DNA from 2 places in the Frigoribacterium sp. PvP121 genome. Region 2 is predicted to be linked to the other one. Evidence: predicted binding sites of a transcription regulator. Region 2 holds the regulator's gene; the other holds the start of a gene.
What was found. The regulator LexA, encoded in region 2, represses DNA repair genes until DNA is damaged. The targets are predictions, from matches to a motif close to TCGAACANNTGTTCGA.

Region 1: the regulator LexA is predicted to act here: its motif matches at 9,688-9,703, upstream of JOE43_RS09730 (DNA polymerase III subunit alpha).

Annotation. Positions count from the first base shown of each region.
Region 1 is NZ_JAFIBR010000001.1:2,078,665-2,094,126, forward strand. It holds gene JOE43_RS09690 (oxygenase MpaB family protein) at 1-71, shown strand, start outside; gene JOE43_RS09695 (phosphodiesterase) at 920-1,882, opposite strand; gene JOE43_RS09700 (alcohol dehydrogenase catalytic domain-containing protein) at 2,122-3,297, opposite strand; gene rpmA (50S ribosomal protein L27) at 3,430-3,699, opposite strand; gene rplU (50S ribosomal protein L21) at 3,716-4,024, opposite strand; gene JOE43_RS09715 (hypothetical protein) at 4,091-4,801, shown strand; gene JOE43_RS09720 (TraR/DksA family transcriptional regulator) at 4,798-5,133, opposite strand; gene JOE43_RS09725 (glutathione S-transferase family protein) at 5,130-6,152, opposite strand; gene JOE43_RS09730 (DNA polymerase III subunit alpha) at 6,163-9,651, opposite strand; gene JOE43_RS09735 (FUSC family protein) at 9,758-11,086, shown strand; gene JOE43_RS09740 (aldo/keto reductase) at 11,281-12,156, shown strand; gene JOE43_RS09745 (glucose-6-phosphate dehydrogenase) at 12,153-13,517, shown strand; gene JOE43_RS09750 (glycoside hydrolase family 15 protein) at 13,647-15,462, opposite strand, start outside.
Region 2 is NZ_JAFIBR010000001.1:2,730,036-2,745,497, forward strand. It holds gene JOE43_RS12680 (glutamate ABC transporter substrate-binding protein) at 1-129, opposite strand, end outside; gene JOE43_RS12685 (amino acid ABC transporter ATP-binding protein) at 267-1,004, opposite strand; gene JOE43_RS12690 (RNA methyltransferase) at 1,086-1,910, opposite strand; gene rplT (50S ribosomal protein L20) at 2,033-2,419, opposite strand; gene rpmI (50S ribosomal protein L35) at 2,450-2,644, opposite strand; gene infC (translation initiation factor IF-3) at 2,647-3,273, opposite strand; gene JOE43_RS12710 (DUF1844 domain-containing protein) at 3,674-3,976, shown strand; gene JOE43_RS12715 (SseB family protein) at 3,973-4,749, opposite strand; gene priA (bifunctional 1-(5-phosphoribosyl)-5-((5-phosphoribosylamino)methylideneamino)imidazole-4-carboxamide isomerase/phosphoribosylanthranilate isomerase PriA) at 4,812-5,558, opposite strand; gene hisH (imidazole glycerol phosphate synthase subunit HisH) at 5,689-6,324, opposite strand; gene hisB (imidazoleglycerol-phosphate dehydratase HisB) at 6,321-6,935, opposite strand; gene JOE43_RS12735 (histidinol-phosphate transaminase) at 6,932-8,017, opposite strand; gene JOE43_RS12740 (hypothetical protein) at 8,081-8,449, opposite strand; gene lexA (transcriptional repressor LexA) at 8,702-9,388, shown strand; gene hflX (GTPase HflX) at 9,512-11,059, opposite strand; gene JOE43_RS12755 (class I SAM-dependent methyltransferase) at 11,142-11,750, shown strand; gene dapF (diaminopimelate epimerase) at 11,794-12,678, opposite strand; gene miaA (tRNA (adenosine(37)-N6)-dimethylallyltransferase MiaA) at 12,675-13,586, opposite strand; gene miaB (tRNA (N6-isopentenyl adenosine(37)-C2)-methylthiotransferase MiaB) at 13,588-15,162, opposite strand; gene JOE43_RS12775 (regulatory protein RecX) at 15,207-15,462, opposite strand, start outside.

The sequences.
Region 1 (15,462 bases), 650 kb from region 2:
TCCTGCGGGACCACTACCTCCGTCGGCTGCGGAGCTACATGGCGCAGCAGGGTCCGGAGCGGGCGGTCTAGGAGCCAGCCAGGGTCGCGTCGTCGATCGCCGTCGCGTCGTGTCGCCCTCTCGCCGATCGTCCGCGGGGCCCTGCTCTCGAGCGCCCCGCGGTGAGGTGATGTCTCAGATCCCGAACGCCGAACGCGGAACTCGGAACTCCGAACTCGGAACGCCGAACGCCGAACGCCGAATGCCGAATGCCGACTGCAGGACCCTGTCCGCCGAACTCCGAACTCCGAACTCCGAACTCGGAACTCGGAACTCGGAACTCGGAACTCCGAACTCCGTACGCCGAACTCCGAACGCCGTACGCCGTACGCCGTACGCCGTACGCCGAACTCCGAACGCCGTACGCCGTACGCCGTACGCCGAACTCCGAACGCCGGACTCCGGACTCCGGACTCCGGACGCCGGACGCCGGACTCCGGACTCCGGACGCCGGACGCCGTACGCCGAATGCCGAACGCCGAACACGGACCGCCGAACGCCGAACACGGACCGCCGAACGCCGAACACGGAACGCCGGACTCAGACACGAAACGCCGAACGCCGCATGAGGGCACGATCTGCCCCCTGACACGACTGCGGGGCGCGCCGACCGTCGACAACTCCTGCGCGACGTCGCCGGAACGGCGACGGCAGCGGCGAGCGGGACACGGCGCAGGAGTTGCCGACGTGGCGCCCGTGCGCCGTGCTCAGGGCCGTCCGGCCCGAGCGAGGAGGTGCGGGTGCGGAGACGATGCCGAAGACCCGTGAGACGTGTCGACGACTCCTGCGCGACGTCGCCGGAACGGCGACGGCAACGGCGAGCGGGACACGGCGCAGGAGTTGCCGACAGGGCCGACCGGCAGCGGCCGGCCGGCTCGGGTCAGAGGGTGTCGATGGGGCCGGTCAGCGCGAGGTCGCGGGTGACGACGGGCACCGGGGCGGTGTCGGTCCGGCGGTGGCGGGGCGCGGCGGGGGCGATCCGCACGCCGGCGAGGGCGAGGCGCTCCGCCGTCGACGAGGGCGAGACGTACTCGCCGACCGTCGCGTACGAGCCGATCGGCACGACCGAGTGCACGACCGTGTCGGCGTAGACGTGCACCAGGTTGTACGACTGCGCGCCGTCGCGGCCGCGGGTGCCGCCGACGGCGAGGTCCTGCGTGTAGCAGGTGGCGGAGGCCACCGAGACGGGCACGCCCGCGAACATCGCCGTGGTCGAGTAGTGCAGGTGCCCGGCGATGATCGACCGGACGTCGCTGCCCTCGATGACCTCGGCCAGCGACGCCTGGTCGCGCAGCTCGACCAGGACGCTGAGGTCCTGCACGCTGGGCACCGGCGGGTGGTGCATGGCGATGATGGTGCCGTGCTCCGCGGGGGTCGAGAGCTCTTCCGCCAGCCAGTCGAGCTGGTCGCCGGTGAGCTCGCCGTGGTGGTGGCCCGGCACCGACGTGTCGAGCGTGATGACGCGCAGGCCGTCGACGTCGTAGACGAAGTCGACGGGGCGGTCGGAGGGCATCTGCCCGAAGAGCTGCTCACGGAACGCGCCGCGCTCGTCGTGGTTGCCCATGGCCCAGATGATCTGGGCCCCGAGGCGCTCCGCGACCGGCTCGAGCAGGGCCCGGAGCTTGCGGTAAGCGGCCGGCTCGCCCTTGTCGGCGAGGTCGCCGGTGAGGATGATCGCCTCCGGTCGCATCCCGGAGGCCTCGACCCCGGCGAGGATCTGTGCGAGACGACCCTCGCTGTCGACGTCGCCGTAGAGGTCGGCGTCACCGCCGACGAGGTGGGTGTCGCTGAGGTGCAGGATGAAGTGGTCGGGCCTCGGGTGCTCGGCCGTCCGGAGATCCATGGTTCTCTCATTCACGTGTCGCCGACGACGGCCCCAGGACGAGGCCCTCGTTGTTCCTTCGTCACCAGTCCACCATTCGTTTGCTCCACGGCCGGTGAACGTCGGTGCGTGTTCGGGTGAACGATCAGCGAACTGATCGGACACGTCGACGCCCCGCGACGCTACAGACGCGCGGAGGGCCCCGCCAGGCCCCAGGACGGGGCGGAGCGGGGCCCGGCGGGGACCTGCGGGGAGTCGCGCTACGGCTTGAGCACCACCTTGATGCAGCCGTCCTCCTTCTTCTTGAAGAGCTCGTACATCTCCGGCGCGCGGTCGAGGGGCACCGGGTGGGTCGTGAGGTCCTCGGTGCCGAGCGGGTCGGCCGGGTCTTCGACGAGGGGCATCAGGGTGTCCATCCACTGGTGGACGTTGCACTGGCCCATCTTGATGGTGATCTGCTTGTCGAAGAGGGTGAGGAAGGGAGTCGGGTCGGCCGTTCCGCCGTAGACGCCCGACAGCGAGACGGTGCCGCCGCGTCGGACGACCTCGAAGGCGAGGTGCATGGCGCTGAGGCTGTCGACGCCGGCCTTCTGCATGAGCGCCTGGCCGACCTTGTCGGGCAGGGCCGCGGCGAACTTCTGCACCATGCTGACGCCGCCGTGGTCGTGGGCCTCCATGCCGACGGCGTCGACGACGGAGTCGGGGCCGCGGTCGTCGGTCATGCCCTTGATGACGTCGGCGACGTCCTTCGTGAGGTCGAGCACCTCGACGCCGTGGCGCTCGGCCATGGCGCGGCGCTCGGGGACGGGGTCGACGCCGATCACCCGGAAGCCCTTGTGCACGCCGATGCGGGCCGCGAACTGGCCGACGGGACCGAGCCCCAGGACGACCAGCGTGCCTCCCTCGGGCACCTGCGCGTACTCGACGCCCTGCCACGCCGTGGGGAGGATGTCGCTGAGGAAGAGGTAGCGCTCGTCGGGGAGGTCGTGCCCGACCTTCACGAGGTTGGCGTCGGCGCGCTGGATGCGCAGCTGCTCGGCCTGGCCGCCGGGCACCTGGCCGTAGAGCTTGGTGTAGCCGTAGAGGGTCGCGCCGGAGCCGTACTCGGTCACCTGCGTGGTCTCGCACTGCGAGAACAGGCCTCGCTCGCACATGAAGCACGCACGGCAGGCGATGACGAACGGGACGACGACGCGGTCGCCGACCTGGATGCGCGAGACGGCCGAGCCGACGGCGGTGACGACGCCCATGGTCTCGTGGCCGAGGACGTCGCCCTTGTCGAGGTAGGGGTCGAAGACGTCGTAGAGGTGCAGGTCGCTGCCGCAGATCGCGGCCGAGGTGACCTTGATCACCGCGTCGGTCGGCTCCACGATCGTGGGGTCGGGCACCTCGGTGACGGCGACGTCGGCGATGGACTGGTAGGTGAGAGCCTTCATGCCTCCCGTCTACGCCCGGCGGCAGGGAGCGCGCTGGCCCCGTGGGGTACAGGTGTCGCGGAGACGACGGAGGCGGCCGCCCCGTCAGGGGGCGACCGCCTCAGCAGTGCCGCAGGTGCGGCCGGGGGGGTGCTACGCGTCGACGCTCACGGCGGAGGCGACGATGTTGACGACCTTGCGGCCGCCCTTGGTGCCGAACTCGACCGCGCCGGGGGCGAGGGCGAACAGCGTGTCGTCGCCGCCACGGCCGACGTTGGCGCCGGGGTGGAAGTGGGTGCCGCGCTGGCGGACGAGGATCTCGCCGGCGAGGACGACCTGGCCGCCGAAGCGCTTCACGCCGAGGCGCTGAGCGTTCGAGTCACGACCGTTGCGGGTGGACGATGCGCCCTTCTTGTGTGCCATGTGTGCTCAGCTCCCTTTACTTGGAGATCTTGGTGATCTTGACGCGGGTGAGGTCGGCACGGAAGCCCATGCGACGCTTGTAGCCGGTCTTGTTCTTGTAGTTCTGGATGACGATCTTCGGGCCGCGGAGGTCGTTGAGGACCTCGCCCTCGACGGTCACCGAGGCGAGGTCGTCGCCCGAGAGGACGGTGTCGCCGTCGACGTGCAGGACGGGGACGAACGAGACGGTGTCGGACGTGTTCGCCTTGAGACGGTCGACGGTCAGGATCGTCCCGACCTCGACCTTCTCCTGACGACCGCCGGCACGCACGATTGCGAAAGCCATGGGATCTCCTTGGTGCAGCTAAGTGTGAGGTGCCCGCGTTCGGACAACTTGGATAGTCTTTCACAGATGTCACGACCGATCAAACTTCAGCGCCCGCCGCGGTTCACCGCGGAGATCGTCGCCGACGCCCGACAGCGGCTGCTCGACCTGCTCGACGACCTCGACGGCCTCACCTCCGAGCACGCCGACGACATCGAGGTGTGGGGCTCGGCCGTCACGACGGCCGGGTGGGAGATCGCGACGCTCGGCCAGTGGCTGGGGCTGGAGGGCGAGGCGGTGCTGCTGCTCGGCGGCGCCTCCTACCCCGAGATCGCCGAGCACCAGGGCACCAGCGCGTCGGCCGTGTACGCCCGCGTCGGGCGGTCGCTGACGCTCGCCCCCTACGCGCACGCCTCAGGGGCGGACGGCGGCACCACACGGGTGTCGGCCGACGACCTCGACCAGGCCAGGGCGGACTACCGCGCCGACCGCGCGGGGGCCGACGGGGAGGGCGACGTCGAGGAGGCGGGGGTCGGCTCGGGCGCGTCGCTCGCCGACCGCATCCCCGAGGCCCTCCGTGCGGGGCCGCTGTCGACGACCGCGCTCGTGGCCGCGCTGCCGGGGTACCGCCGCAGCAGCGTCCTCTCGACCCTCAGCGTCCTGACCCGCCAGGGGAGGCTCGAGCGGGTCGGGCACGGCGTGTACGCGGTCGCCGACCCCACCGCTGCTCCCGACCCCGCCGCTGCGCCCGACCCCGGTGCGCCCGACCCCGGTGCGCCCGGCCCCGTCGCGAGCTAGCGCGCGCAGTCGATGCAGAGCCGCGCGGTCGGCCGGGCCGCGAGCCTCGCCTCGCCGATCCGGGCCGAGCACCGCTCGCAGCGGCCGAACGTCCCGTCGGCGAGCCGCCGCAGCGCCGCGTCGGCGTCGTCGGCCCGCTCGAGGGCCGACCGCCGCACCGCGTCGAGCTGCGACCGTTCGTAGGCGATCGTCGACCCCTCGGGGTCGTGCTCGTCGTCGACGTTGGCCCCCTCGCGGGCCGCGGCCACCGCCTCCATGTCCTGTCGGAGGCGCACGGCCAGGGCGAGCGCGTCGTCGCGGGTGGCGCGCAGCTGGTCGCCCGGGTCGATCACGCGACGAGCGGCGGCACCTGCTCGCCCTCGCGCGGCGGGGGCGGCGGGGTGCCGTCGCCGAAGGGCCGGCCGCCGAGCTCCTCCCGGCCGTGGGCGGTCAGCCAGCCCGACGGGTCGGGGCCGGCGGGCACGATGCCGGTCGGGTTGATGTCGCTGTGCACGACGTAGTAGTGCGCCTTGATCTGCGCGAAGTCGATCGTGTCGCCGAACCCGGGGGTCTGGAACAGGTCGCGGGCGTAGGCCCAGAGCACCGGCATCTCGGTGAGCTTCGAGCGGTTGCACTTGAAGTGCTCGTGGTACACCGCGTCGAAGCGGGCGAGGGTGGTGAAGAGGCGGATGTCGGCCTCGGTGATCGTGTCGCCGACGAGGAACCGCTGGCCCTCCAGGCGCTCGGAGAGCCAGTCGAGACGGGCGAACAGCGTGTCGTACGCCCGCTCGTAGCTCTTCTGCGACCCGGCGAACCCCGCGCGGTAGACGCCGTTGTTGACGTCGCGGAACACGACCGCGTTCACCTCGTCGATCTCGGCCCGCAGGTGATCGGGGTAGAGGTCGGGCGCGCCCTCGCGGTGGTGCTCGCGCCACTCGGTGGCGAAGTCGAGCGTGATCTGCGGGAAGTCGTTGGTGACGACCTTGCCGCTCGGCACGTCGACGATCGCGGGCACGGTGATGCCGCGGGCGTAGTCGGGCGTGCGGGCGAAGAAGGCCTCCTGCAGGCGCTCGATGCCGAGCACCGGGTCGCGGCCGTCGGGGTCGAGGTCGAAGGTCCAGCTGCGGGCGTCGTGGGTGGGGCCGGGCAGGCCGAGCGAGATGACGTCCTCGAGGCCGAGGAGGCGGCGCGAGATGACGGTGCGGTTTGCCCAGGGGCAGGCCCGGGCGGCGACCAGGCGGTACCGGCCCGGCTCGACGGGCCAGCCGTCGACGGCGTCGCGCGTGATCCTGTCCTCGATGTAGTTCGTGTCGCGGGTGTACTCCTGGCCGGGCTCGACGTACGTGCCCTTCGCCTGCTGGTCGTCGCTCATGCCCGCCACCCTACGCAGGGGCGTCCGAGAGGTCGGGCAGCTCGGCGCCCCCCGGCCCGGAGGCGGCCGAGGCACGGCTCGCCTGCCAGTCGCGCCACATCGCCTTCAAGTCCCAGGCGTTCTCCGCCTCCAGCGAGATGCCCTTCTCCCCGGTGCGCCGGGTGCGCCCCTGGATCAGCATGAGCTTGGTGCCGAAGAGCAGCGAGCCCGCCCGCGACTGGGCCTCCTCGAAGAAGGTCGCGTCGGCGCAGCCGGTGCCGTCGTCGAGGCTGATGAAGACGACCCGCTTGCCGCTGCGCATGGGCGGCGTCTGCGTGGCGATGCGGATGCCGGCGACGAGCACGGTCGTGCCGTTCCAGTGGTCGCGCAGGTCGGCGGCCCGCGTGACCCCGAGGTCGTCGAGCATCGGCCGGTAGCTCTCGACGACGTGCTCGCTGACCTCCATCGAGAGGATGTCGAGCTCGTCGCTGACCCGGTCGCGGAGGCTCACGTCGGGCGTGCCGGTCGGCACCTCGGCCGAGTCGTCGACGCTGAAGTCGAGCTGGTTCTCGACGTCGGAGGCGCGGGGCCGGGCGGTGCGCTGGGTCAGCGACCGCACACGGGCCAGCACGTCGCCCCGCGTGCGGCCCGGGCCGGCCAGCGAGTCGAGCGCCCCGACCTGCGCGAGGCGCTCCACGAGCCGCCGTGACGGCGTCGCGCGCTGCCAGAAGTCGGTGATGGAGTCGTAGGGCCGGCCCACGACGATCCGCGCGAGCTCGGCGTCGGTGATGCCGTGCACGTCGGCGAGCGAGAGCCGGATGCCGAGGTCGCCGGGGCGGCTCGGGGCGATCGGGGTCGCGGGGGCGCGCACGCGCTCGACGCTGTAGACGTCGGTCGACTGGTTGACGTCGAGCGGCAGCACGGGCACCCCCATGCGTCGTGCCTCGGTGAGCAGCAGCCGCTTCGGGTACATGCCGGGGTCGTGGGTGAGCAGCCCCGCGAGGAACTCCGCGGGGTAGTGGGTCTTCAGCCAGGCACTCTGGTAGGTGGGCAGGGCGAAGGCCGCTCCGTGCGCCTTGCAGAAGCCGAACGAGCCGAACCCCTTGAGCACCGCCCAGATCCGGTCGACCTGCGCGTCGGTGAAGCGCCTCCTGCCCCGCTCGTCGACGTTGGCCCGCGTGCGGCGCCGGAACTCCACCTCGAGGTCGTCGTCGGCGCCCTTGCCCATGTGCCGGCGGAGCTCGTCGGCCTCGGCGAGCGACACCTCCATCGTCGCCTCGAGGATCCGCAGGACGTGCTCGTGGTAGATCACGACCCCGTAGCTGTCGTCGAGGAACGACGCGAAGCTCGGGTGCAGGTAGTCGGGCTGCTGGAAGCCGTGCTTGGTGTCGAGGAAGGGCGCGACCATGTTGCCCTTCATCGGCCCGGGGCGGAACAGCGAGATGTCGGCGATCAGGTCGCTGTAGCGGTCGGGCTGCATCTTGCCGATCAGCTCGCGCTGGCCCGGGCTCTCGATCTGGAACATGCCGAGCGTGTGCGTGGTGCGGATGGCCTCGAAGGTGGGCTCGTCGTCGTGGGGGATCTCGTCGAGCTCGACCCGCCCCTCGCGGTTCACGTAGGGCACGTCGACCGAGAGGCCGCCCGCGACGGCTGCGCGGGAGCCGTTGACCCGCTCGATCTCGTCGAGGGCGTAGGCCATCGAGCTCTGCATCCGGACCCCGAGCACGTCGAGCTTGAGGAGGCCGGCGTCGTTCATGTCGTGCTTGTCGAACTGGCTCATCGGCAGGCCGATGCCGCTCGGCTGCACGGGCGTCGTGCTGAGCAGGTCGGAGTCGCCGAGGATCACGCCGCACGGGTGCATCGAGATGTGCCGGGGGAGCCGGTCGAGCCGCTCGGTCAGGTCGACGAGGAGGTCGATCTGGCCGTTCTGCCGCGCGAGGTCGGCGATGGCGCGCAGCTCGGGCTTCTCCGCCATGGCGGTGCGGAGGTCACGGGCGTTGGAGCGCCACACGTTGTTGGCGACCATGTCGATCTGCTCGTCGTCGAGGCCGAGCGCCTGGCCGGCGTCACGGACGGCCCCCCGGCCCCGGTAGGTCGACTGCATCGACATGAGGGTGACCCGGTTGCTGCCGTAGCGGTCGAAGATCGCCCGGTAGATCTCGTGCCGCCGGGCCGACTCCACGTCGATGTCGATGTCGGGCAGGGTCTCCCGCTTGTTGCCGAGGAACCGCTCGAAGAGCAGGTCGTGCTCGATCGGGTCGACGTTCGAGATGCGCAGCAGGTAGGTGACGAGGCTGCCCGCGCCCGACCCGCGGGCGGCGTTCCTGACCCTCATGTCGCGCATCAGCTGCGAGACGTCGGCGACGGTGAGGAAGTAGCCCGCGAAGCCGAAGCCCGAGATGATGCCCAGCTCGTAGCGCATGCGCTCCTCGACGGTGCGGCGGAGGCCCTGGCCCGCGTGCCCGAAGCGGGCCGTGACCCCCGCCTCCGCCCGGCGGAGCAGCACCTGGTCGGGGTCGCCCTCGACGCCGATCGCGCTCAGCTCGGGCACCTTGGGCTGCCGCCAGCGGAGGTCGGCGTCGGGGTCGAGCCGGCAGCGGTCGGCCAGCCGCTCGGTCGCGGCGAGCATCTCCTCCGCCGCCCGGCGCGACAGCGACGAGGCGTCGGCGACGAGGTGGGCGATCGCGCGCATCGCCGCGCCGTCCTTCAGGGTCGCCTGCGCGTTGGGCTGCGGCGTGAAGGAGCCGAGCGGTGCCAGGTGGCCCGCCGAGTCGAGCACGTCGGCCGTCACCGCGCCGTCGGCATCGAGGTAGCGCACCGCGTTCGTCAGCACCGCCGGCACCCCCACGTGCTCGGCGAGCTCGAGCATCCGGGCCGCGTGCCGCACGCTCCGGCTCTCGCCGGGCTCGGTGAGGTGGCAGACGACCTCGACGACGACGCCCCCCGGCAGCTCGCGGGCCCAGTCGGCGAGGAAGGCGGCGGCCGCGGTGCTGCGCCCCTCGCGCACCAGCCGGCCCACGTCGGAGTCGGGGCCCAGCAGCACCGTGGCGGAGGCGCCCTCGTCGCCCCGCAGGAACGCCCGCAGCCGGGAGCGCCCGATGGTCGCCGTGCTGTTGGCGCTGCCCGCCGCCCGGCGCGTGGCCCGGCCGTGCGCGGCGCTGATCAGGCGGCAGAGAGCCGCCCAGCCCTCGCCGGCCCGGCCCTCGCCGGAGCCGTGGGCGAGCACCACGACCCGGTCGACCGGGGCCGCGGCGGAGGCGGCCGTCCGGCTGCCGGTCGCCGTCGCCGTCGCCGCCTCCGCCCGGTCGTCGGCGCAGCCCAGCTCCACCCCGACGATCGGGTCGATGCCGGCCGACCGGCAGGCCCCGATGTGCCGGATCGCCCCGTAGAGCCCGTCGCGGTCGGTGATCGCGAGGGCGTCGGCCTCGTCGGCCGCCGCCCGCTCGACCAGCTGGGCGGGCGGGGTCGTGCCGTGGTGCGCGCTGAACGAGGAGGCCACGTGGAGGTGGGTGAAGCGCATGGTCGTGCTCCGAGTCGGGACCCCGGCCAGGTCTGGTCGAACGTGTGTTCGATCAGTGTACGTCCTCGGCTGGGCCGCACCGCCGCCGGGCTGTCATCATCGGTGCATGCCCGACCGACGCCCGAGCGGCTCCCGCCCCGACGTCCGGGGTGACGTCCGCACCGCCTCGCGGTGGGCGCGCGTCCTGCTCGGCCAGCCGCGCCTCCTGCTGGCCGTGAAGGCGGCGCTCGCCGCGGCCCTCGCCTACTGGCTGGCGCCGCACGTGCCCGGCGTGGCGGCCGAGTACCCGTACTACGCCCCGCTCGGCGCGGTGATCGCGATGTACCCGACCATCAAGGCGTCGCTCCGCCAGGGCGTGCAGACCCTGCTCGGCCTCGTCGTGGGCATCGTGCTGGCCACGGTCGTCTTCTCGCTGCAGGAGGGGCAGCCCGGCGTGCTCGCCGTCGCGGCGGTCGTCGGCGTGGGAACGCTGCTCGCGGGCATCCGCCGGCTCGGCGCCGGGCGGGACTGGGTGCTCACGGCCGGGCTCTTCGTGCTGCTGCTCGGCGGCAGCGCGACCACGGAGGGCGACCAGGCCGACTACTCGACGGGCTACGTCATCCAGGTCGCGGTCGGCGTCGTGGTCGGGCTGACGGTCAACTACCTCCTCGTGCCGCCGCTCTACGCCGGGCGGGCCGACGAGCGGCTGCGCTCGCTGCAGGCCTCGCTCGCCGACCGCACCGACGACGTCGCCGCGGTCTTCGAGGCCCGCTGGCCGCTCGAGGGCGACGACTGGGAGCGACGCGTGGCGGAGCTGCCCGGCACCCTCCGGCGGGTGCGCGACGCCGTGCAGTACGCCGACGAGTCCCGACGGCTCAACCCGCGCTGGAAGCTCCGGCGCCGCGACCTCGGCCAGGAGTACGCCGACCTCGTCGTCTTCGAGCGCGTCGGGTTCCACCTCCAGGACATGGCGGAGGTCTCCGGCATCCTGGGGCGCCGCATCGGCCGCCAGATCGGCATCGTCGAGGAGCTCGCGCCGGTCGTCGCCCGCGCCGCGCACGCCGTCGCCGAGGTCGTCCGGCTCCGGGGCGGCGACGACGTCGACGCGTTCGTCGAGGCCCGGCGCCGGGTCGCCGACCTCTGGGAGGCGATCGACGAGCACCGGCACCTGCCCACCACCGACACCAGCGGGGGCGTCTCGATCGCCGTCTCGATGGGCCGCATCATTGCCGCGCTCGACCCCGACGACACCACGGCGCCCCGACCCGACGACGACGCGGTGCCGGACGACACGGGGGCGGACGACGAGGGCGGGGGAGGCGCGGGGAGCGACACCGAGGCCGACACCGGCCCCGCCGACGGCCGCGCGGGCGACGGACCGACCGAGGGCGGCACCGACAGCACCGGCCCCGTCGACGACCCCACCGCGCCCCGCGACACCGAGCCCCGCCGGTGAACGTGCTCCCCGCGGGAGCAGTACGGTTGACCGGGCACCGGCGCCCGAGCGCGACGCGCTGCCCTCCCCGGGCGGCCCCGCGGGGGCCGGGAATGGTCCGCCGCCCGTCGCGTTGACCCACCGGGGCCCCCAGCACACCGGCGCGGACGCGCTCGTCGTCCGCAGCTCTCGGCCCGCATCGAGGAAGGACGACCATGACCACCGACACCACGTCCCCGTCGGCGGCTGCCTCCGGGCAGTTCACCATCGGAGGCGACCTCCCCGTCACCCGCCTCGGGTACGGCACCATGCAGCTCACCGGCGAGGGGGTCTGGGGCCAGCCCCGTGACCACGACGAGGCCGTCCGGGTCATCCGGCGGGCCGTCGAGCTCGGCGTGACCTTCTTCGACACCGCCGACTCCTACGGCCCCGACGTGGCCGAGCCGCTGCTGCGCGAGGCCCTGCACCCCTACGGCGACGACGTCGTCATCGCCACCAAGGCCGGCCTCACCCGCCCGGGCCCCGGCGACTGGCGACCCGTCGGCCGCCCCGAGTACCTCCGCCAGCAGGTGGAGATGAGCCTCCGCATCCTCGGGCTCGACCGCATCGACCTCTTCCAGCTGCACCGCATCGACCCGGCCGTGCCCCTCGCCGACCAGGTCGGCGAGCTCGCCGCCCTGCAGCAGGAGGGCAAGATCCGCCACATCGGCCTCTCCGAGGTCTCCGTCGACGAGCTCAAGGAGGCGCAGCAGACCGCGACCATCGCCTCCGTCCAGAACCTCTACAACCTCGCCTCCCGCGACGCCGAGGCGCTGCTCGACCACAGCGAGGCCGAGGGCATCGCCTTCATCCCGTGGTTCCCGCTCGCCACCGGCGCGCTCGCCGCACCGGGCGGGCCGCTCGACGCCCTCGCGACCGAGCACGACGCCACCCCCTCGCAGCTCGCCCTCGCGTGGCTGCTCCGGCGCTCGCCGGTCATGCTCCCCATCCCCGGCACGTCCAGCGTCTCGCACCTGGAGGACAACGTCGCCGCCGCCCAGATCGACCTCAGCGACGACGAGTTCGCCGCCCTCACGAAAGCTGCACAGTGACCGACACCACCACCCTCATCATCCTCGGAGCCTCCGGCGACCTCACCGAGCGCCTCCTGCTGCCCGGCCTCGCCAGCCTCCTGAAGAGCGACCGCGGCGTCGACGTCCAGCTCATCGGCACCGGCCGCAGCGAGCGCACCCCCGACGAGTGGGACGGCGTCGTCAAGACGGCCTTCAACGGCGACGCCGGCAGCGACCTCGCGAAGAAGACCCTCGCCTCCAGCCGCTACATGCAGGGCGACCCCACCACCGTCGAGCACCTCAAGGCCCTCTTCGAGGCCTCCGAGGGCACCCCGGTGATGTACTTCGCGCTGCCCCCGGCGATCAGCACCAAGGTGATCCAGGCGCTCGCCGAGATCGACCTGCCCGACGGCCTGCGCCTCGCCCTCGAGAAGCCCTTCGGCTCCGACGAGGAGAGCGCGCGTGAGCTGAACGCCGAGCTGCTGAAGATCGTCCCGGAGGAGCGCATCCACCGGACCGACCACTTCCTCGGCCGCGCGACCGTCCTCAACATGATCGGCCTCCGCTTCGCGAACCGCCTCTTCGAGCCGGTGTGGAACGGCGAGAACATCGAGAAGGTCGAGATCTTCTACGACGAGGTCCTCGGCCTCGAGGGCCGCGCGCAGTACTACGACAAGGCCGGCGCCCTGGTTGACATGATCCAGAGCCACCTCCTGCAGGTGCTCGCCGTCATCGCGATGGACGCCCCGTCGAGCATCGACTCGGTCGAGCTGCGCAGCGAGATCGCACGCGTGCTGCGGGCCACCTGGGTCAAGGGCGGCGACCCCGTGGCCTCGAGCCGTCGGGCGCAGTACACGGCCGGCACGATCGACGGCAAGGACGTCCCGTCGTACTCCGACGAGGAGGGCGTCGACAACGAGCGCCAGACCGAGACCCTCGCCGAGGTCGAGTTCGAGGTCAAGACGCGTCGCTGGGCCGGCGTGCCCTTCATCCTGCGCTCCGGCAAGGGCATGACGAAGATCCGCAAGGAGGTGCTGATCACCTTCAAGCCCGTCCCCGCGCTGCCCGAGGGCCTGAACGGCTCGTCGACGCCCGACACGCTCCGCATCGAGATCAGCCCCGAGACGATGGAGCTCGGCGTCACCACCAACGGCAAGGGCAACCCCTTCGACCTGGAGAAGTCCACCTTCCAGGTCACGCTGGGCAAGCCCGAGCTCACGCCCTACGGCGAGGTGCTCAGCGGGATCTTCCACGACGACCCGACCCTGTCGATCCGCGGCGACGTCGCGGAGCGCTGCTGGGCCATCGTGGCGCCCGTCGTCGACGCCTGGACGGCCGGCGACGTGCCGCTCGACACCTACGCGGCCGGCTCGACCGGCCCCGCGGACTGGCCCGCCTGATCGGCGCCGACCGCCCGGCGGCGCCCTGAGCGCCGCCCCACGACGAGGCCGCCCTGCCCACCGGCAGGGCGGCCTCGTCGTGTCCGCCGGGGCCGACGGGCGACGCCGTCTCGACGGACGGGGCGTCCGTCAGCGCCGCGCGTCGAGGGCACCGCCGATGGCGTCGGCGGCTCGCACGAGGGCGAGGTGCGACAGCGCCTGCGGGGTGTTGCCGACGTGGCGGCCCGTGGACACCTCGATCTCCTCCGAGAGCATGCCGACGTCGTTGCACCAGCCGACGAGACGGTCCATGAGCGTCACGGCGTCCTCCACGCGCCCCGACCGGGCGTACTGCTCCGCCAGCCAGAACGAGCAGGTGAGGAAGGGGTGCTCCGTGCCCTCGAGGCCGTCGACCCCCGACTCGGTGCGGTAGCGCAGCAGCAGGCCGTCCTGGAGGAGGTCGTGCTCGACCGCGGCGACGGTGCCGAGCATGCGAGGGTCGTCGGGGGCGACGAAGCCCACCTGGGCGAGCTGCAGCAGCGAGGCGTCGACCTCGGCCGAGCCGTAGTGCTGCGTGTACGTGCCCCGGTCGGCGTCCCAGCCCTGCTCCTCGACCTCGGCACGGACCTCGTCGCGGAGGCTCCGCCACCGGTCGACGGGCCCGTCGAGCCCGAACTGCTCGACGCCCTGGACGGCTCGGTCGAGGGCGGCCCAGATCATGACGCGGGAGTGGGTGAAGTGCTGCGGTTCGCCGCGGATCTCCCAGATGCCGTTGTCGGGGCGGGTCCAGTTGTCCTCGACGTACTGCATCAGGGCGCGCTGCAGCGGCCAGGAGTACTCCGACTCGGCCACCCCGAGCTGACGGGCCTCGTGCAGGGCGACCATGACCTCGCCGAAGATGTCGCCCTGGTACTGGGTGAACGCGGCGTTGCCGAGCCGGACGGGGGAGGCGCCCTCGTAGCCCGGCAGGTGCTCCAGCTCGCTCTCGTGCAGGTACCGCTCGCCGGCGAGGCCGTACATGATCTGCACGTCGGCGGGATCGCCGGCGATCGCCCGGAGCAGCCAGCCGCGCCACTTCTCGGCCTCCTCCGCGAAGCCGTGCAGGATGAGCGCCTGGAGGGTCATCGACGCGTCGCGCAGCCACACGTAGCGGTAGTCCCAGTTGCGCGAGCCGCCGAACGACTCCGGCAGGCTCGTCGTCGCGGCCGCGACGATGCCGCCCGTGTCCTCGTTCGTGAGGGCCCGGAGGATGAGCAGCGAGCGGCGCACCTCGCGGTCGTAGGCGGAGGGCTCCTGCGAGCGGGCGGCCCAGGCCTGCCACCAGCGGACGGTGTCGGCCAGCACGGCGTCGACGTCGGGAGCGGTCGGCGGCTCGCGGTGCGAGGGGTACCAGGTGAAGGTCATGTCGACGGTCTCGCCGGCCGCGACGTCGAACTCGGCGGCGTGGGTGTGGTCGGCCGCCGTGAGGTGGGGCCCCCGCACCACGACCGCGTCGGGGCCGGCGATCGCCACCAGGGCGGTCTCGTCGCCCTCGGGCAGCTGGCGCACCCAGGGCAGCGCGGCGGCGTAGCCGAACCGGATCCGCAGGTCCTCCTGCATCCGCACCGTGCCCTCGACGCCGGTCACGCGACGCACGACGTCCGCCCGCCGGTCGCCGACCGGCATGAGGTCGGTGACCTCGACGACGCCGGTCGACGTCGTCCAGCGCGTCACGAGCACGAACGTGTCGTCGACGTAGCGGCGGGTCGCCGTCGCCCCTGCCTCCGCCGGGGCGACGAGCCAGCGGCCGTGGTCGCGGTCGCCCAGCAGGGCGCCGAAGACGGAGGCGGAGTCGAAGCGCGGCAGGCACGACCAGTCGATGCTGCCGTCGGTGCCGACGAGGCACCCCGTGTGCAGATCGCCGATCAGGGCGTAGTTCTCGATGGGCAGGGGCATGGCGCCATCGAACCAGACGGCGTGGTGAGCA
Region 2 (15,462 bases):
GCTGCCCTCCGCGAAGTCGGCGGGCGTCTCGACGTCGACGGCCGGGGCCGACGAGTCGGTGCAGGCCGTCAGGCCGAGCACCATCGCGGCGGCTGCGGCAGCGGTGACGATTCCCTTGCTGAGTCGCATTCTGTTCTCCTTGCTGGGGGACCCGGTCGACGGTCGTCGCCCGGAAGTCTCGAGGGGGTGCTCCCCCGCGGTGCGGGGGGCGGGCCGGAGTCGCGGTGCCGGTCGGCCTCGTGGGCCCCGGCTCCGCGAGCGGGCCGTCAGTGCGTGAGGATCTTCGAGAGGAAGTCGCGGGCGCGCTCGGACTTCGGCGCGGTGAAGAACTCCTCGGGCGTCGCCTCCTCCACGATCTGGCCCTCGGCCATGAACACGACGCGGTCGGCGGCCTTGCGGGCGAAGCCCATCTCGTGGGTGACGACGATCATCGTCATGCCGTCGGCCGCGAGCTGCACCATGACGTCGAGCACCTCGGTGATCATCTCGGGGTCGAGGGCGCTCGTCGGCTCGTCGAGCAGCATCACCTTCGGGTCCATGGCGAGGGCGCGGGCGATGGCCACGCGCTGCTGCTGGCCGCCGGAGAGCTGTGACGGCATCTTCTCGGCCTGGTCGGCCACGCCGACCCGGTCGAGGAGCTCCATCGCGCGCTTCCGCGCCTCGGCCTTCGACCGACGGCGGACCTTGACCTGGCCGAGCATGACGTTCTCGACGACGGTCTTGTGCGCGAAGAGGTTGAAGCTCTGGAACACCATGCCCACGTCGGCCCGCAGCTTCGCCAGCGCGGCGCCCTCCTCGGGCAGCCGCGTGCCGTCGATGCTGATGACGCCGTCGTCGATCGTCTCGAGGCGGTTGATCGCCCGGCAGAGCGTCGACTTGCCCGAGCCGCTCGGCCCGATGACGACGACGACCTCGCCGCGGCCCACCGTCGTCGTGACGTCCTTCAGGACGTGAAGCTCTCCGAAGTGCTTGTTGACGTGGTCGACCACGACGAGGGGATCCATGGAGCCACACAAACAGACACCCGGAGGGGGGTCAAATTCACGGCGGATTCGTAACAGAACCGAAATGCGTCGTGCGACGGCTCAGCTGCGCTGGGCGAAGGCGCTCTCGTACAGGCAGACGGAGGCGGCGGTGCTGAGGTTCATGGACTCCGCCTGCCCGTAGATGGGCACCACCACGGCCCGGTCGGCGAGGGCGAGGTCGGCGTCGGTGAGGCCCCGGGCCTCGTTGCCGAAGAGCCAGGCCGTGGGCGCACCGAGCAGGCCCTCCTGCCGGGCCTCGAGCAGGTCGTCGCCCTTGACGTCGGCGGCGAGCACCTGGACGCCGGCCTCGGCGCAGCGCGAGACGACGCTCGCGAGGTCGCCGCCCAGCGCCACGGGCACGTGGAAGAGCGACCCGGTCGTCGCGCGGACGACCTTGGGGTTGTAGAGGTCGACGCTGCGGCCGGTCATGACGACGGCGTCGGCGCCCGCCGAGTCGGCGGCCCGGATGATCGTGCCGGCGTTGCCGGGGTCGCGCACCTCCTCGAGGATGGCGATCAGGCGGGGGCCGCCCTCCCCCGTGTCGGCGAAGACGTCCTTGACGCTGACCGGGAACTGCTTGCAGACCGCGACCACGCCCTGCGGCGTGACGGTGTCGGCCATGACGTCGAGGACGGCCTCCGTGACGAACTCGGCCTCGAGGCCCGCCGCCTCCGCGGCCTCGCCCAGGGCGGGGTGGCGCTCGAGGGCGGTGGGAGTGACGAAGAGCTCGACGAGCAGCTCGGGTCGCCACGCCAGGGCCTCGGAGACCGCCTGGGGACCCTCCAGCAGGAAGAGGCCGGTGTCGGTGCGGGCGTCGCGCTTCGCGAGCTTGGCCACCGCTCGGACTCGGGGCGAACGGGGGTTGTCGAGGAGGGGGCTGCGCACGCCACCACTGTGCCACACGGCCCGGCCGGTGACGGCGGCGGCGCCGTCGCGCCGTGGACGCGGGAGAGGCCCCGACAGCGGTGCTGTCGGGGCCTCTCGGGCGGTGCAGGTGACGCGGTGGATCAGGCGGCGGCCTTGGGGGCCGACGTGTCGGCGGGCAGCGCGGCCTTGGCCGTGGCGACGATCGACGCGAAGGTGGCGGGCTCGTTGACGGCCAGCTCGGCGAGGATGCGGCGGTCGACCTCGATGCCGGCCAGGGCGAGGCCCTGGATGAGGCGGTTGTAGGTCAGGCCGTTCGCACGCGACGCAGCGTTGATGCGCTGGATCCACAGGCGGCGGAACTCGCCCTTGCGAGCACGGCGGTCACGGTACGAGTAGACGAGCGAGTGGGTGACCTGCTCCTTGGCCTTGCGGTACAGGCGCGAACGCTGACCGCGGTAGCCCTCGGCGCGTTCGAGGACGACGCGACGCTTCTTGGCGGCGTTGACCGCTCTCTTGACTCTTGCCATTTTCTTGTTCCTCTACGTTCGTGTCAGCGGTCAGTGACCGAGAAGCTTCTTGGCGACCTTGGCGTCGGCGGGGGCGAGCACCTGGTCCTTGTTCAGGCGAGCCTTGCGCTTGGCGCTCTTCACCTCGAGGTTGTGGCGCATGCCGGCCTGCTGCTTCATGATCTTGCCGGAACCGGTGACCTTGAAGCGCTTCTTGGCGCCGGAGTGGGTCTTCTGCTTGGGCATCTCTACTTGCTCTCTTCTGTGGGCGCGGCCGGTGCGTCGGCCGGCGCCTCGTCGGACGTCGGGTGCTTCGGGCCCTTGGCGGCGACCTTGCGGGCCTCCGCCTCGGCCTTGGCCTCGGACTTGTTCTTGTGCGGACCGATCACCATCACCATGTTGCGGCCGTCGATGGTGGGCGTCGACTCGACGCTGCCGAGCTCGGCGACGTCCTCCGCGAAGCGCTGCAGGAGACGGACGCCCTGGTCGGGACGCGACTGCTCGCGACCGCGGAACAGGATCATGGCCTTGACCTTGTCGCCGCCCTGGAGGAAGCCCTCGGCGCGCTTGCGCTTGGTCTCGTAGTCGTGCTTGTCGATCTTCAGGCGGAAACGGACCTCTTTGAGGATCGTGTTCGCCTGGTTGCGACGCGCCTCCTTCGCCTTCTGCGCAGCCTCGTACTTGAACTTCCCGTGATCCATGATCTTGGCCACGGGAGGCTTCGAGTTGGGGGCCACCTCGACCAGGTCGAGCTCGGCCTCGGCGGCGAGCCGCAGGGCCATGGCGATGGGGACGACACCGATCTGTTCTCCGGCGGGGCCGACGAGGCGGACCTCCGGGACGCGGATGCGGTCGTTCGTACGGGGATCGCTGATGCGGAACTCCTCTGTTGATGCTTCCGACACCACCGCGTCGGTGACACGGCGGGGAAAGAGGAGGTTCGTGGCCCCCACGCCTCACGGCGCGACAGGACCACTGCACCCTGGCTGCCTGTCTCCGACCTGAGCCACCTGCAGGGCAGGTGAGCTTCGGACGGACACCGACGGGGTGCCAACAACCCGGTAACCTCGTGTAACGGTCGAGCGCGGGTGGGAGAATCTCCACTTTCGCACGGAGCAGACGCTCCGAGCCTTGACGACTTTAGCAGAGGATCAGTTCGTGAGCCACTCCCCCCGAGACACCCCCGCCGCTGCCCCGAGCGACGCGCACACCCACCGCTTCGCCGACGACACGGCCCCGCCGGCGTCGGGCGGCGCCGACGACGCCGTCCGCGACATCGCCGAGGTCAACGCCGTCGAGGTCATCAACACCGTCGCCGTCCACCTGATGAGCGCCGCCGCCGTCAAGGTCGGCCTGGCCGACGACCCCCAGGCGCAGACCGACCTCGACGAGGCCCGCAAGCTGATCACCTCGCTCGCGGGGCTGGTCACGGCCAGTGCGCCGGAGATCGGCGACCAGCACGCCCGGGCCCTCCGGGACGGCCTCCGCTCGCTGCAGCTCGCGTTCCGCGAGGCGAGCGCCATCCCCGACGCGGTGGGCGCCGGCCCCGGCGAGAAGCTCACCGGCCCGGTCAACTAGGGCCGGGGCGGCCCGCCGGCGGGGACGACCTTCACGGCCATGCCGTCGACCCGCTCCGCGATGACGGGGTCGGCCGACCAGGCGGCCTGCAGGCGCCCGAGCACGGCGCTGAGCTGCTCCTGGTCGAGACCCGGCCGGACGCCCAGCTGCACGACGAGCTCGGGCGGGCCGAGCCGCGCCGACCGGTAGCCGGGCGCGACCGCCACCGTGACCAGCGCCTCCTCGGTGGCCGACGCCGTGAGGAACGCCTGCAGCACGTCCGGGTCCTGGTGGCTGGGCAGCCAGCGCTCGTCCTGCGCGACGGCCCACAGGGCCGGGCGCCGCAGGCCGAACTCGGTCGACGAGCCGGGGTCGAGCACGAGCCGGTCGGTGGCCTCGGCTGCGGCCGCCAGGGCGATGCGCCGGGCGTCGGCGGGGACGGGGCGTGCCTTCGCGTCCCAGGCCCGGAGCGTCTCCACCGACGTGAACGCCGGCAGCACGTCACGGCCGTCGGGGCCCGCGACCGTGACGATCGACAGCTCCTGCGTCTTGTCGACGACGACGCCGTGCTCGTTGAGCCCCTCCTCGCCGGCCACCGCGACGAGCGGGATCAGCAGTCGGGCGGGGCGGAGGGCGTCCACGACCGCCACCTCGTCGGCCTCCCCCGCGTGGAACCGCGTGAGGGCCTCGAGGAGGCGCGGGTCGGCCGAGCCGTCGTCACCCGCGTAGGCCGTGTCGTGGTGCTGGAAGGTGCGGCCCGCCCACGGGCGGCCGGCGCTGTCGACCGGGGGCACGGGACGCCCGTCGTGGGCGCTGCGCCCCGCGTGCGCCGCGCCGTGGCCAGGACCCTCCGACGTCACGCCGAGGCGACGTCGAGTGCGGCGCCGAGCGTGAACGCGCCCGAGTACAGGGCCTTGCCGACGATGGCGCCCTCGACCCCCCGGGGCACGAGCTCGCGGAGGGCCGCGATGTCGTCGAGGCTCGAGATGCCGCCGCTGGCGATGACGGGCTTCTCCGTTCGCTCCGTCACCTGCTTCAGCAGCTCGACGTTCGGGCCCTGGAGCGTGCCGTCCTTCGTGACGTCGGTGACGACGTAGCGCGCACAGCCGGCGTCCTCGAGGCGGGCGAGGACGGTCCAGAGGTCGCCGCCCTCCTGCGTCCAGCCCCGCGCGGCCAGCGTCGTGCCTCGCACGTCGAGGCCCACGGCGACGGCCTCGCCGTACTCCGCGATGACGTGCGCGGCCCACTCGGGGTTCTCGAGCGCCGCGGTGCCGAGGTTGATGCGCTTGACGCCGGTGCTCAGCGCGTCGTCGAGCGAGCGGTCGTCACGGATGCCGCCGCTGAGCTCGACGTTGATGCCCTTCACCTGGCGGATGACCTTCTTGATGATCGACCGGTTGTCGCCGCGCCCGAACGCCGCGTCGAGGTCGACGAGGTGCAGCCACTCGGCGCCCTGCTCCTTCCAGTCGTCCGCCGCGGCCACCGGGTCGCCGTAGCCGGTCTCGGTGCCGGCCTCGCCCTGGGTCAGGCGGACGGCCTGGCCACCGGCGACGTCGACGGCCGGGAAGAGGGTCAGGCCGGGGGTGGTGCAGAACTCGCTCATGCTGTCTCCCTCGCGGCGTGGCCGCGGGATCGTGCCCCCGTCGCGTCGGGACGACGCGCCTCTCGGGGCGGGGTCGGGGTGGAGGCGGCGGCCGGCCGGGCGGTCGGGCCCGGCCGGCCGTCGCGCCGGGTCACAGGGTGCCGAGCCAGTTCGACAGGAGCCGGATGCCCGGCTGCCCCGACTTCTCGGGGTGGAACTGCGTCGCCCAGAGCGGGCCGTTCTCGACGGCCGCGACGAACCGGCCGCCGTGGTCGGCCCACGTGACGTGCGGCTCGGGGAACGGGCGGATCACGTCGAGGGTCCACTCCTGCGCGGCGAACGAGTGCACGAAGTAGAAGCGCTCGTCACGGACACCGTCGAAGAGGACGCTGCCCTCGGGGGCGTCGACGGTGTTCCAGCCCATGTGCGGGAGCACGTCGGCCTTGAGCTCGTCGACGACGCCCGGCCACTCGCCGAGCCCGCCCGTGGTCGCGCCGCGCTCGACGCCGCCCTCGAAGAAGACCTGCATGCCGACGCAGATGCCCATCACGGGACGACCGCCGGCGAGGCGCCGGTCGATCAGCTCGCCGCCGCCCACCGACTCGAGCTGGCTCATCACGGCCCCGAAGGCCCCGACGCCGGGCACGAAGAGGCCGTCGGCCGACTGCACGCGACCGCGGTCGCGGGTCAGCTCGACGTCGGCGCCCGCGAGCTCGAGCGCCTTGACGGCCGAGTGCACGTTGCCGCTGCCGTAGTCGAGCACGGCGACGGTCGGCCGCGCGGTCACAGCGAGCCCTTCGTCGAGGGCACGCCCGAGACCCGGGGGTCGGGCTCGACGGCCTGGCGGAGCGCCCGCGCGAAGGCCTTGAACTCGGCCTCGGCGATGTGGTGCGGGTCGCGCCCGCCCAGCACGCGGACGTGCACGGTGATGCCGGCATGCACCGTGATGGCCTCGAAGACGTGGCGCACGAGCGAGCCGGTGAAGTGCCCGCCGATGAGGTGGTGCTCGAAGCCCGCGGGCTCGCCGGTGTGGACGAGGTAGGGGCGACCCGACACGTCGACGACCGCCTGCACGAGGGCCTCGTCGAGCGGCACGAGCGCGTCGCCGTAGCGCGAGATGCCCGACTTGTCGCCGAGGGCCTCCCTCAGCGCCGTGCCGAACGTGATGCCGATGTCCTCCACGGTGTGGTGCGCGTCGATGTGCGTGTCGCCGGTGGCGGTCACGTCGAGGTCGATCAGCGAGTGCTTCGAGAGCGCGGTCAGCATGTGGTCGAAGAACGGCACCGACGACGAGACGGTCGACCGCCCCGTGCCGTCGAGGTCGAGCGAGAGGGCGACGCTCGACTCGCTCGTCGATCGGGTCAGGGAGGCGGTGCGGGAGGCGCGCTGATCGGTCACGAGGAGAGCCTAATGTCGCGGAGGGCGTCGAGGAACGCGGTGGTCTCGGCCTCGGTGCCGGCGCTCACCCGGAGGTGGCCGGGGATGCCCAGGTCGCGCACGATGATGCCGCGCTCGAGGAGCCGTTCGAAGACGTCGGACGGGTCGTCGACGCCGCCGAACAGGACGAAGTTCGACCAGGTCGGCCACGGCTCGTAGCCCATCGCGGCCAGCTCGCGCACGATGCGGTCGCGCTGGCCCCGGATGTCGTCGACCATGGCGAGCATCTCGTCGGCGTGACGGAGGGCCGCGACGGCGGCCGCCTGCGTCAACGAGGAGAGGTGGTACGGGAGGCGGACGAGACGGAGCGCGTCGGCCACGGCCGGGTGCGCGGCCAGGTACCCGACGCGGGCCCCGGCGAAGGCGAACGCCTTGCTCATCGTGCGCGAGACGACGAGGCGCGGACGCCCCTCGAGGAGGGTCAACGCCGTCTGCTGCCCGGGCGGCATGAACTCGGCGTAGGCCTCGTCGACGAAGACTATGCCGTCGGTCGCGTCGTAGGCCGCCTCGACCGTGGCGAGGTCGAGCGGCGTGCCGGTGGGGTTGTTGGGGCCGCAGAAGAAGACGATGTCGGGGCGGACGCGCTCGATCTCGGCGACGGCGGTCTCGGGCGAGATGCCGAAGCCCTCGTCGCGGCGACCCTCGACCCAGGTGCTGCCGGTGCCGACGGTGATGATCGAGTGCATCGAGTACGTGGGCGGGAACCCGAGGACGGAACGACCGGGGCCGCCGAACGCCTGGAGCAGCTGCTGGATGACCTCGTTCGAGCCGTTCGCCGCCCAGATCTGCTCAGGCGTGACGCCGTGCCCGAGATAGGCCGCCAGCGCCTCGCGCAGGGCCGTGAACTCACGGTCGGGGTAGCGGTTGACCTCGTGCAGCGCCTCGGCGATCGACGCGACGATGTCGCGGGCCACGTCGGCGGGCACGGGATGCGTGTTCTCGTTGACGTTGAGGGCGACGGGCACCTTCTTCTGGGGGGCGCCGTACGGGGTCAGGCCGCGGAGGTCGTCGCGGAGGGGCAGGTCGTCGAGACTGAAGGACACCCCTCCATGGTAGGCGCGAGGCGCGCCCCGACCGTCACCGGGACGACGGCCGCTGCCGACGGGTCAGTCGGAGTACTTCGTCGGGACGGCGAGGGTCTGCCCCGCGCTGACCTCGGCGCTGCCGAGGGCGTTCAGCCGGACGATGTCGCTGACGACGTCACGGGGGTCTTTCGTGGGGGCGATCTCGTGGGCGACCTGCCAGAGCGTCTCGCCGCCCTCGACCGTGACGTGCTCGAACGCCACGGCGGCCGAGCTGTCGGAGGCCTGCGCCCCGGGGCCGGCGAGCAGGACGCCCCCGACGATGCCCGCCACGCCCAGCGCGACGGTGGCCGCGACGACGCGACGACCGCGGCGCGTGATGCGGAGACGGGTGCGGACGGGGGTGCCGTCGATGCTGGGGGCGATGCTGATGCTGCTGACGATGGCGCTCATGGGGTGGGTCCTTTCACCGCGAGAGAAGACTGCGAATTCGTGCCCGGCACTCGGCCGGGAATGCCGGACACGAAGACGTGTTCCGAACATACATTCGATCCGTGGTCGATTCAACCCCTCATCCCCCTCCGACGCCCTCCGGATCTGCGACACACTCGAACAGGTGTGTGGCTGGGGCGTCGTCATCGGATACGGTTTCGATCGATGGTGGGAGTCAAACAGCGACCACCGACATCCGACGTCAGGAGACAGATGAGCGACCCGCAGCGCGCGAGCGCGGCCGTGACGGCCCCCTCCCGCAAGGCCCTGACGGCGAAGCAGGAGTCGATCCTGGCGGCTATCCAGGCGAGCATCGCCCAGAGCGGCTACCCGCCGAGCATGCGCGAGATCGGCGACGCGGTCGGCCTCCGCTCGCTGTCGAGCGTCACGCACCAGCTCAACCAGCTCGAGCTCGCCGGCCGCATCCGCCGCGACCCGAACCGGCCTCGCGCCCTCGAGGTGCTCGCCGACGAGTCGGCCCCCTCCGCTCCGGTCACCACCATCCTCACCAGCAGCGACGACGGCGACACCGCCCACGTGCCCATGGTCGGCCGGATCGCCGCCGGCGTGCCCATCACCGCCGAGCAGCAGGTGGAGGACGTCATGCCCCTGCCCCGCCAGCTCGTGGGCAAGGGCGATCTCTTCATGCTGCGCGTCGTCGGCGACTCCATGGTCGACGCCGCCATCTGCGACGGCGACTGGGTCGTCGTCCGCCAGCAGCAGAGCGCGGAGAACGGCGACATCGTCGCGGCGATGCTCGACGACGAGGCGACCGTCAAGGTCTTCCGCCAGCGCGACGGCCACACCTGGCTGCTCCCCCGCAACAGCGCCTTCGAGCCGATCCTGGGCGACCACGCCCAGATCGTCGGCAAGGTCGTGGCGGTGCTGCGCTCGGTGTAGCGGGCTGGGTCGCGGCGGCCTCGACGGCACGACCCGCGACTCCTGCACCACCGTCGACCGTGACGACGAAGGCCCCCTGCCGAGACGGCAGGGGGCCTTCGTGCTGTGGCGGAGGGCCGGCGCTCAGCGCCGGGCGACCGCCGGCTGCACGAACGGTGCCAGGGCGGCCACGTCGCTCGGGTACACCCGGGCGTGGAGGCGCGTGCCGGCCTCCTCGTAGTCGGTCGAGACGACGCGGCCCGCGTCGTGCAGGTGCGCCACGACCTCTCCGCGGTCGTACGGCACGAGCAGGTCGACCTCGACCTCGGGCTCCGGCAGGAGGCCGGCGACGCGGTCGAGCAGCTCGTCGACGCCCTCGCCCGTCCGGGCGGAGACGAAGACCGCCGAGGGCTCGAGGCCCTGCAGCACGAGCCGCTGGTCGGCGTCGACGAGGTCGGCCTTGTTGAAGACGACGACCTCGGCGATGTCGTGGCCGTCGACCTCGGAGATCACCTGGCGCACGGTCGCCAGCTGCGCGGCCGGGTCGGGGTGCGAGCCGTCGACCACGTGCACGATGACGTCGCTCGCGGCGACCTCCTCGAGGGTCGACCGGAACGCCTCGACGAGCTGGTGCGGCAGGTTGCGCACGAAGCCGACCGTGTCGACGTACGTGAACGGGCGGCCGTCGGGCGTCGAGCTCTTGCGCACCGTGGCGTCGAGGGTCGCGAACAGGGCGTTCTCGACGAGGACGCCCGCGCTCGTCAGGCGGTTCAGCAGGCTGCTCTTGCCGGCGTTCGTGTAGCCCGCGATCGCGACGGAGGGCACCTCGTTGCGGTCGCGGTTCGCGCGCTTGGCGTCGCGCGCCGGCTTCATCTCCTTGATCTGGCGACGGAGGCGCGCCATGCGGGTGTGGATGCGGCGACGGTCGAGCTCGATCTTCGTCTCACCGGGGCCACGGCTTCCCATTCCGGCGCCGGCGCCGCCGACCTGGCCACCGGCCTGGCGCGACATCGACTCGCCCCAGCCGCGCAGGCGGGGCAGCAGGTACTCGAGCTGCGCGAGCTCGACCTGCGCCTTGCCCTCCCGGCTCTTGGCGTGCTGGCTGAAGATGTCGAGGATCACCGCGGTCCGGTCGATCACCTTGACCTTCACGACGTCCTCGAGGGCGCGTCGCTGGCTGGGCGCGAGCTCGGTGTCGGCGATGACCGTGTCGGCGCCGAGGGCGGCGACGGTCTGCCGGAGCTCCTCCGCCTTGCCCTTGCCGAGGTAGGTGCTCGGGTCGGGGTTCGGGCGGCGCTGCAGCAGCCCGTCGAGCACGACGGCGCCGGCGGTCTCGGCCAGGGCGGCGAGCTCGCGCAGGGAGTTCTCGGCGTCGCCGAGCGACCCCTGCGACCAGACGCCGATCAGCACGACGTTCTCGAGCCGCAGCTGGCGGTACTCGACCTCGGTGACGTCCTCGAGCTCGGTCGACAGGCCGCCCACGCGCCGGAGCGCGGCACGGTCGTCACGGTCGAGCTGCTCGCCGTCGGAGCCGACGTCGGTGAGCGAACGGGTCTGGATCGCCTGCGCGGGCGAGAAGACGGTGTACGCGGAGGAGCGGGCCGCCGCGCGCTCCAGCACCCGGGCGACGACGTCGTCGGGCAGCTGGTCGCCCTGCTCGGCGTCGAGCGGGGTGGAGGGAGTGTCTGTCATCGGTGTGATCGTAGCCCTTTCGTCAGGCAGGTCGCAGGGCGCCCGGACGGGCGGGCCCTGCATCTTCGGTAGGTTGTGGGTCATGTCGAGCGAGCACTACTTCTCCCGGGAGCCGGAGAGCGAGCTGCGTCCTCGCACGATCACGGCGACCCTCGCGGGCCGTGAGCTCTCGATCACGACGGCCGCGGGCGTCTTCAGCCCCGGCCGGGTCGACCCCGGCACGTCGGTGCTGCTGGCCGGCACCCCGGCGCCGCCCCCGGTGGGCGACCTCCTCGACGTCGGGTGCGGATGGGGGCCCGTCACCCTGAGCCTCGCGCTGATGTCACCCGACGCGACGGTGTGGGCCGTCGACGTGAACGAGAGGGTCCTGCAGCTCGTGCGCGAGAACGCCCGGGCCGCCGGCCTCCACAACGTCAACGCCGTCACCCCGGACGATGTTCCCGACGACGTGCGCTTCGCGACCATCTGGTCGAACCCGCCCATCCGCGTCGGCAAGGCCGAGCTGCACGGCATCCTCGAGCGCTGGCTCCCCCGGCTCGAGGAGGGGGCCGACGCCTGGCTCGTCGTGCAGAAGAACCTCGGCGCGGACTCCCTGCAGCGCTGGATCGGCGAGACGATGGGCGACGTCGTCGACGTGCGCCGCGCCTCCACCAGCAAGGGGTACCGCATCCTCCGCGCCACCCGCAGCTGACCCCGGGGAGGCGCGGGTCGGCCCCGCGAGGGAGCTGCGTGCGTCAGATGGTCAGGGCGCCGCTGTAGACCAGCTCGGCCGGCCCGCTGAGCGAGACGTGCTCGCCGTCGGGGTGAGCGGTGACACGGACGCCGACCACGCCGCCCGGCACCGTGACGAGCCAGGACGCCGGGGCGCCCGTGCCCGCCCAGTGGCGGGTCGCGAGGGCCGCGGCCGCCGCCCCGGTGCCGCAGGAGAGCGTCTCGCCGCTGCCGCGCTCGTGGACGCGCATGCGGATGCGGCCCACGCCGTCGACGACGAGGGGGTCGGAGGGGACGACGAACTCGACGTTGGCGCCGTCGCTCGGCACGGGGTCGAGCATCGGCGCGTAGGCGAGGTCGACCGCGTCGAGCTCGGCGTCGCCGGCCAGCGCGACGACGACGTGGGGGTTGCCCACGGAGAGCGAGAGGCCGGGGCGCGCGGCGTGCAGCTCACGGGCGCGCACGGTCGGCTCGGCGTCGTCGAGGCGCCAGGCCCCGAGGTCGACGCGGAAGCCGTCGACGGATCGCTCGACCCAGCGGACCCCGGCGCGGGTGCCGATCGCCAGGCGCTCGCCCTCGGCCAGCTCGACGAGGCCGCGCTCGAGCAGGTAGCGCACGTAGACGCGGATGCCGTTGCCGCACATCTCGGCGACGCTGCCGTCGGCGTTGTGGTAGTCCATGAACCACTCGGGGCGGCCGACCTCGTCGCCGACGAACCCGGAGGCGCCGCCGGGCAGCGAGGCGGTCTTCACGGCCCGGATGACGCCGTCGCCCCCCACGCCGAAGTGGCGGTCCGTGAGCGCCCGGATGGTCACGGGGTCTAGGTCGACCTCGGCGTCGGCATCGGTGAACAACACGAAGTCGTTGCCGGTGCCCTGGCCCTTGGTGAACTGCAGGGTGGTGGTCACCCGAGGAGTCTAGCGACGGCCCGCTCGACGGCCCCCGCCTCCCCCGTCGACGACCAGTCGACGTCGGGCAGGCGGCGGAACCAGCTGACCTGGCGGCGGGCGTAGCGACGCGTGAGGGCCTGCGTCGTCTCGACCGCCTCCCGCTGGTCGACCTCGCCCCGCAGCTGCGCCGCCGCCTGCGCGTAGCCGATGGCCCGCCGGGCGGTGACTCCCCGGTCGAGGCCGAGGGTCGCGAGGTGCGCGACCTCGTCGAGCAGGCCGCCCGCCCACATCCCCTCCACGCGCTCGTCGAGCCGCGGCACGAGCACGGAGCGCTCCTCGCGGAGGCCGACCACGAGGGAGTCGCGCCACCGGGGCGCCTCGTCGGGCAGGGAGGCGGAGAACGGCTCCCCCGTGATCTCCCCCACCTCGAGCGCCCGCACGAGCCGTCGGGCGTTGTGCGGGCCGATGGACTCGGCGGCGCGGGGGTCGGTCTCGCGGAGCAGCGCGTGGAGCGCGCGCGGACCGCCGCTCTCGCCCAGCGCCTCGAACCGTGCCCGCACGACGGGGTCGGTGCCGGGGAAGCGGTAGTCGTAGAGCACGCTCGAGACGTACAGCCCGGAGCCGCCGACGAGGAGGGGGACGGCACCGCGGGCCAGGACGGCGTCGACGGCCGCGCGCGCCTCCTTCTGGTACCACTCGACGCTGGCCTCGTCGGTGACGCTCAGGACGTCGAGGAGGTGGTGCGGCACTCCCCGGCGCTCGGCGGGCGGCAGCTTCGCCGTGCCGACGTCCATGCCGCGGTACAGCTGCATAGCGTCGGCGTTGACGACCTCGGCCGCCACCCCGCGGGCGACGAGGGCCTCCGCGAGGTCGAGGGAGAACGCGGACTTGCCCGTGCCGGTCGAGCCGACGATCGCGACCAGCACGTCAGCGGAGGTCGTCGGTCGTGCTGTAGATCGGCGTCGTCGCGACCCGGAGGGCCGGCAGGCCGAGCGACACGCGCGGCGCCGCGGTCGTGCCGGAGGCGCCCCCCGCGGTCGTGGGGACGCCGCAGGACGCCGCCTGGGCGCGGTCCCACGCATCGCCCGCCCGCGTGCGGCGGAGGCTCCAGGGCCGGCCGGGGCCCGCGTCGGCGATCAGGTAGAACGGGGCGGCGTCGGTGACCTGGACCGAGACGACGTCGCCGGGCCGCGGGGCCTCGGCACCGCCCGGCACCTCGACGTGCACCAGACGGCTGTCCTCCGCGCGGCCGGAGAGGCGCAGCGTCGCCGCGTCCTTGCGCCCCTCGCCGGCGGCGATCATGACCTGCACGACCCTGCCGACCTGGGCGCGGTTCTCGGCGGCGGAGATCGAGTCCTGCAGGGCGACGAGGCGCTCGTAGCGCTCCTGCACGACGGCCTTCGGCAGCTGGTCGGGCATCTCGCCGGCCGGGGTGCCGGGCCGCACCGAGTACTGGAAGGTGAAGGCGGACGCGAACCGCGCCTCCTCGACGACACGGAGGGTCTCGGCGAAGTCGGCTTCGGTCTCGCCGGGGAAGCCCACGATGATGTCGGTGCTGATCGCCGCGTGCGGCATCGCGGCCCGCACACGGTCGAGGATGCCCAGGAAACGCTCGCTGCGGTAGCTCCGCCGCATGGCGCGCAGCACCCGGTCGGAGCCGGACTGCAGGGGCATGTGGAGCTGCGGCATGACCGTCGGCGTCTCGGCCATCGCCTCGATGACGTCGTCGGTGAACGAGGCCGGGTGCGGGCTCGTGAAGCGCACGCGCTCGAGGCCCTCGACCTGGCCCACCGCACGCAGCAGCTTCGAGAACGCGAGCCGGTCGCCGAACTCGACGCCGTAGCTGTTGACGTTCTGGCCGAGCAGGGTGACCTCGATCGCGCCGTCCTCGACGAGCGACCGCACCTCGGCGAGGACGTCGCCCGGGCGCCGGTCGCGCTCCTTGCCCCGGAGGGACGGCACGATGCAGAAGGTGCAGGTGTTGTTGCAGCCGACCGAGATGCTGACCCAGCCGCTGTGCGTCGATTCGCGCTTGGTCGGCAGCGTCGACGGGAAGACCTCGAGGGACTCGAGGATCTCGACCTGCGCCTCGTCGTTGTGCCGCGCACGCTCGAGCAGGGCCGGGAGGGAGCCGGTGTTGTGGGTGCCGAAGACCACGTCGACCCAGGGCGCCGTCTCGAGGATGGCCGCGCGGTCCTTCTGGGCGAGGCAGCCGCCGACGGCGATCTGCATGCCGGCGTGCTTCCGCTTGACCCCGGCCAGCTGGCCGAGCGTGCCGTAGAGCTTCTTGTCGGCGTTCTCGCGAACCGCACAGGTGTTGATGACGACGACGTCGGCCTCCGCCCCCTCCGGGGCGGCGACGAGGCCGGACGCCTCGAGCGAGCCGCTCAGCCGCTCGGAGTCGTGGACGTTCATCTGGCAGCCGTAGGTGCGCACCTCGTAGGTGCGCGGACGGACCTCCGCCGGAGCGGCCGGGAGCGGGGCGGAGGTGACCGTCGTCATGGTGACCCAGTCTAGATCGGTGCCCACGCCCCGGAGCCCGTCGGTCACTCGAAGCGGACGCCGCCTCCCCGCGGGCTGCCGCCGCGGGGCAGCACCTTCTCGATGGCACGACGGACGACGTCGGACCGGTAGCCGCGCCTCATCAGGTAGCCGTTCAGGCGCCGCTCGGCGGTGGCGTGGTCGAGCCCACGGAGGGACCCGACGCGCTTGCGGGCCCACTCGTCGGCCCGGGACTGCTCGTCGTCGTCGTCGATGTCGGCCAGGGCCTCCTCGACGACCGAGGCGTCGAGCCCGCGCTGC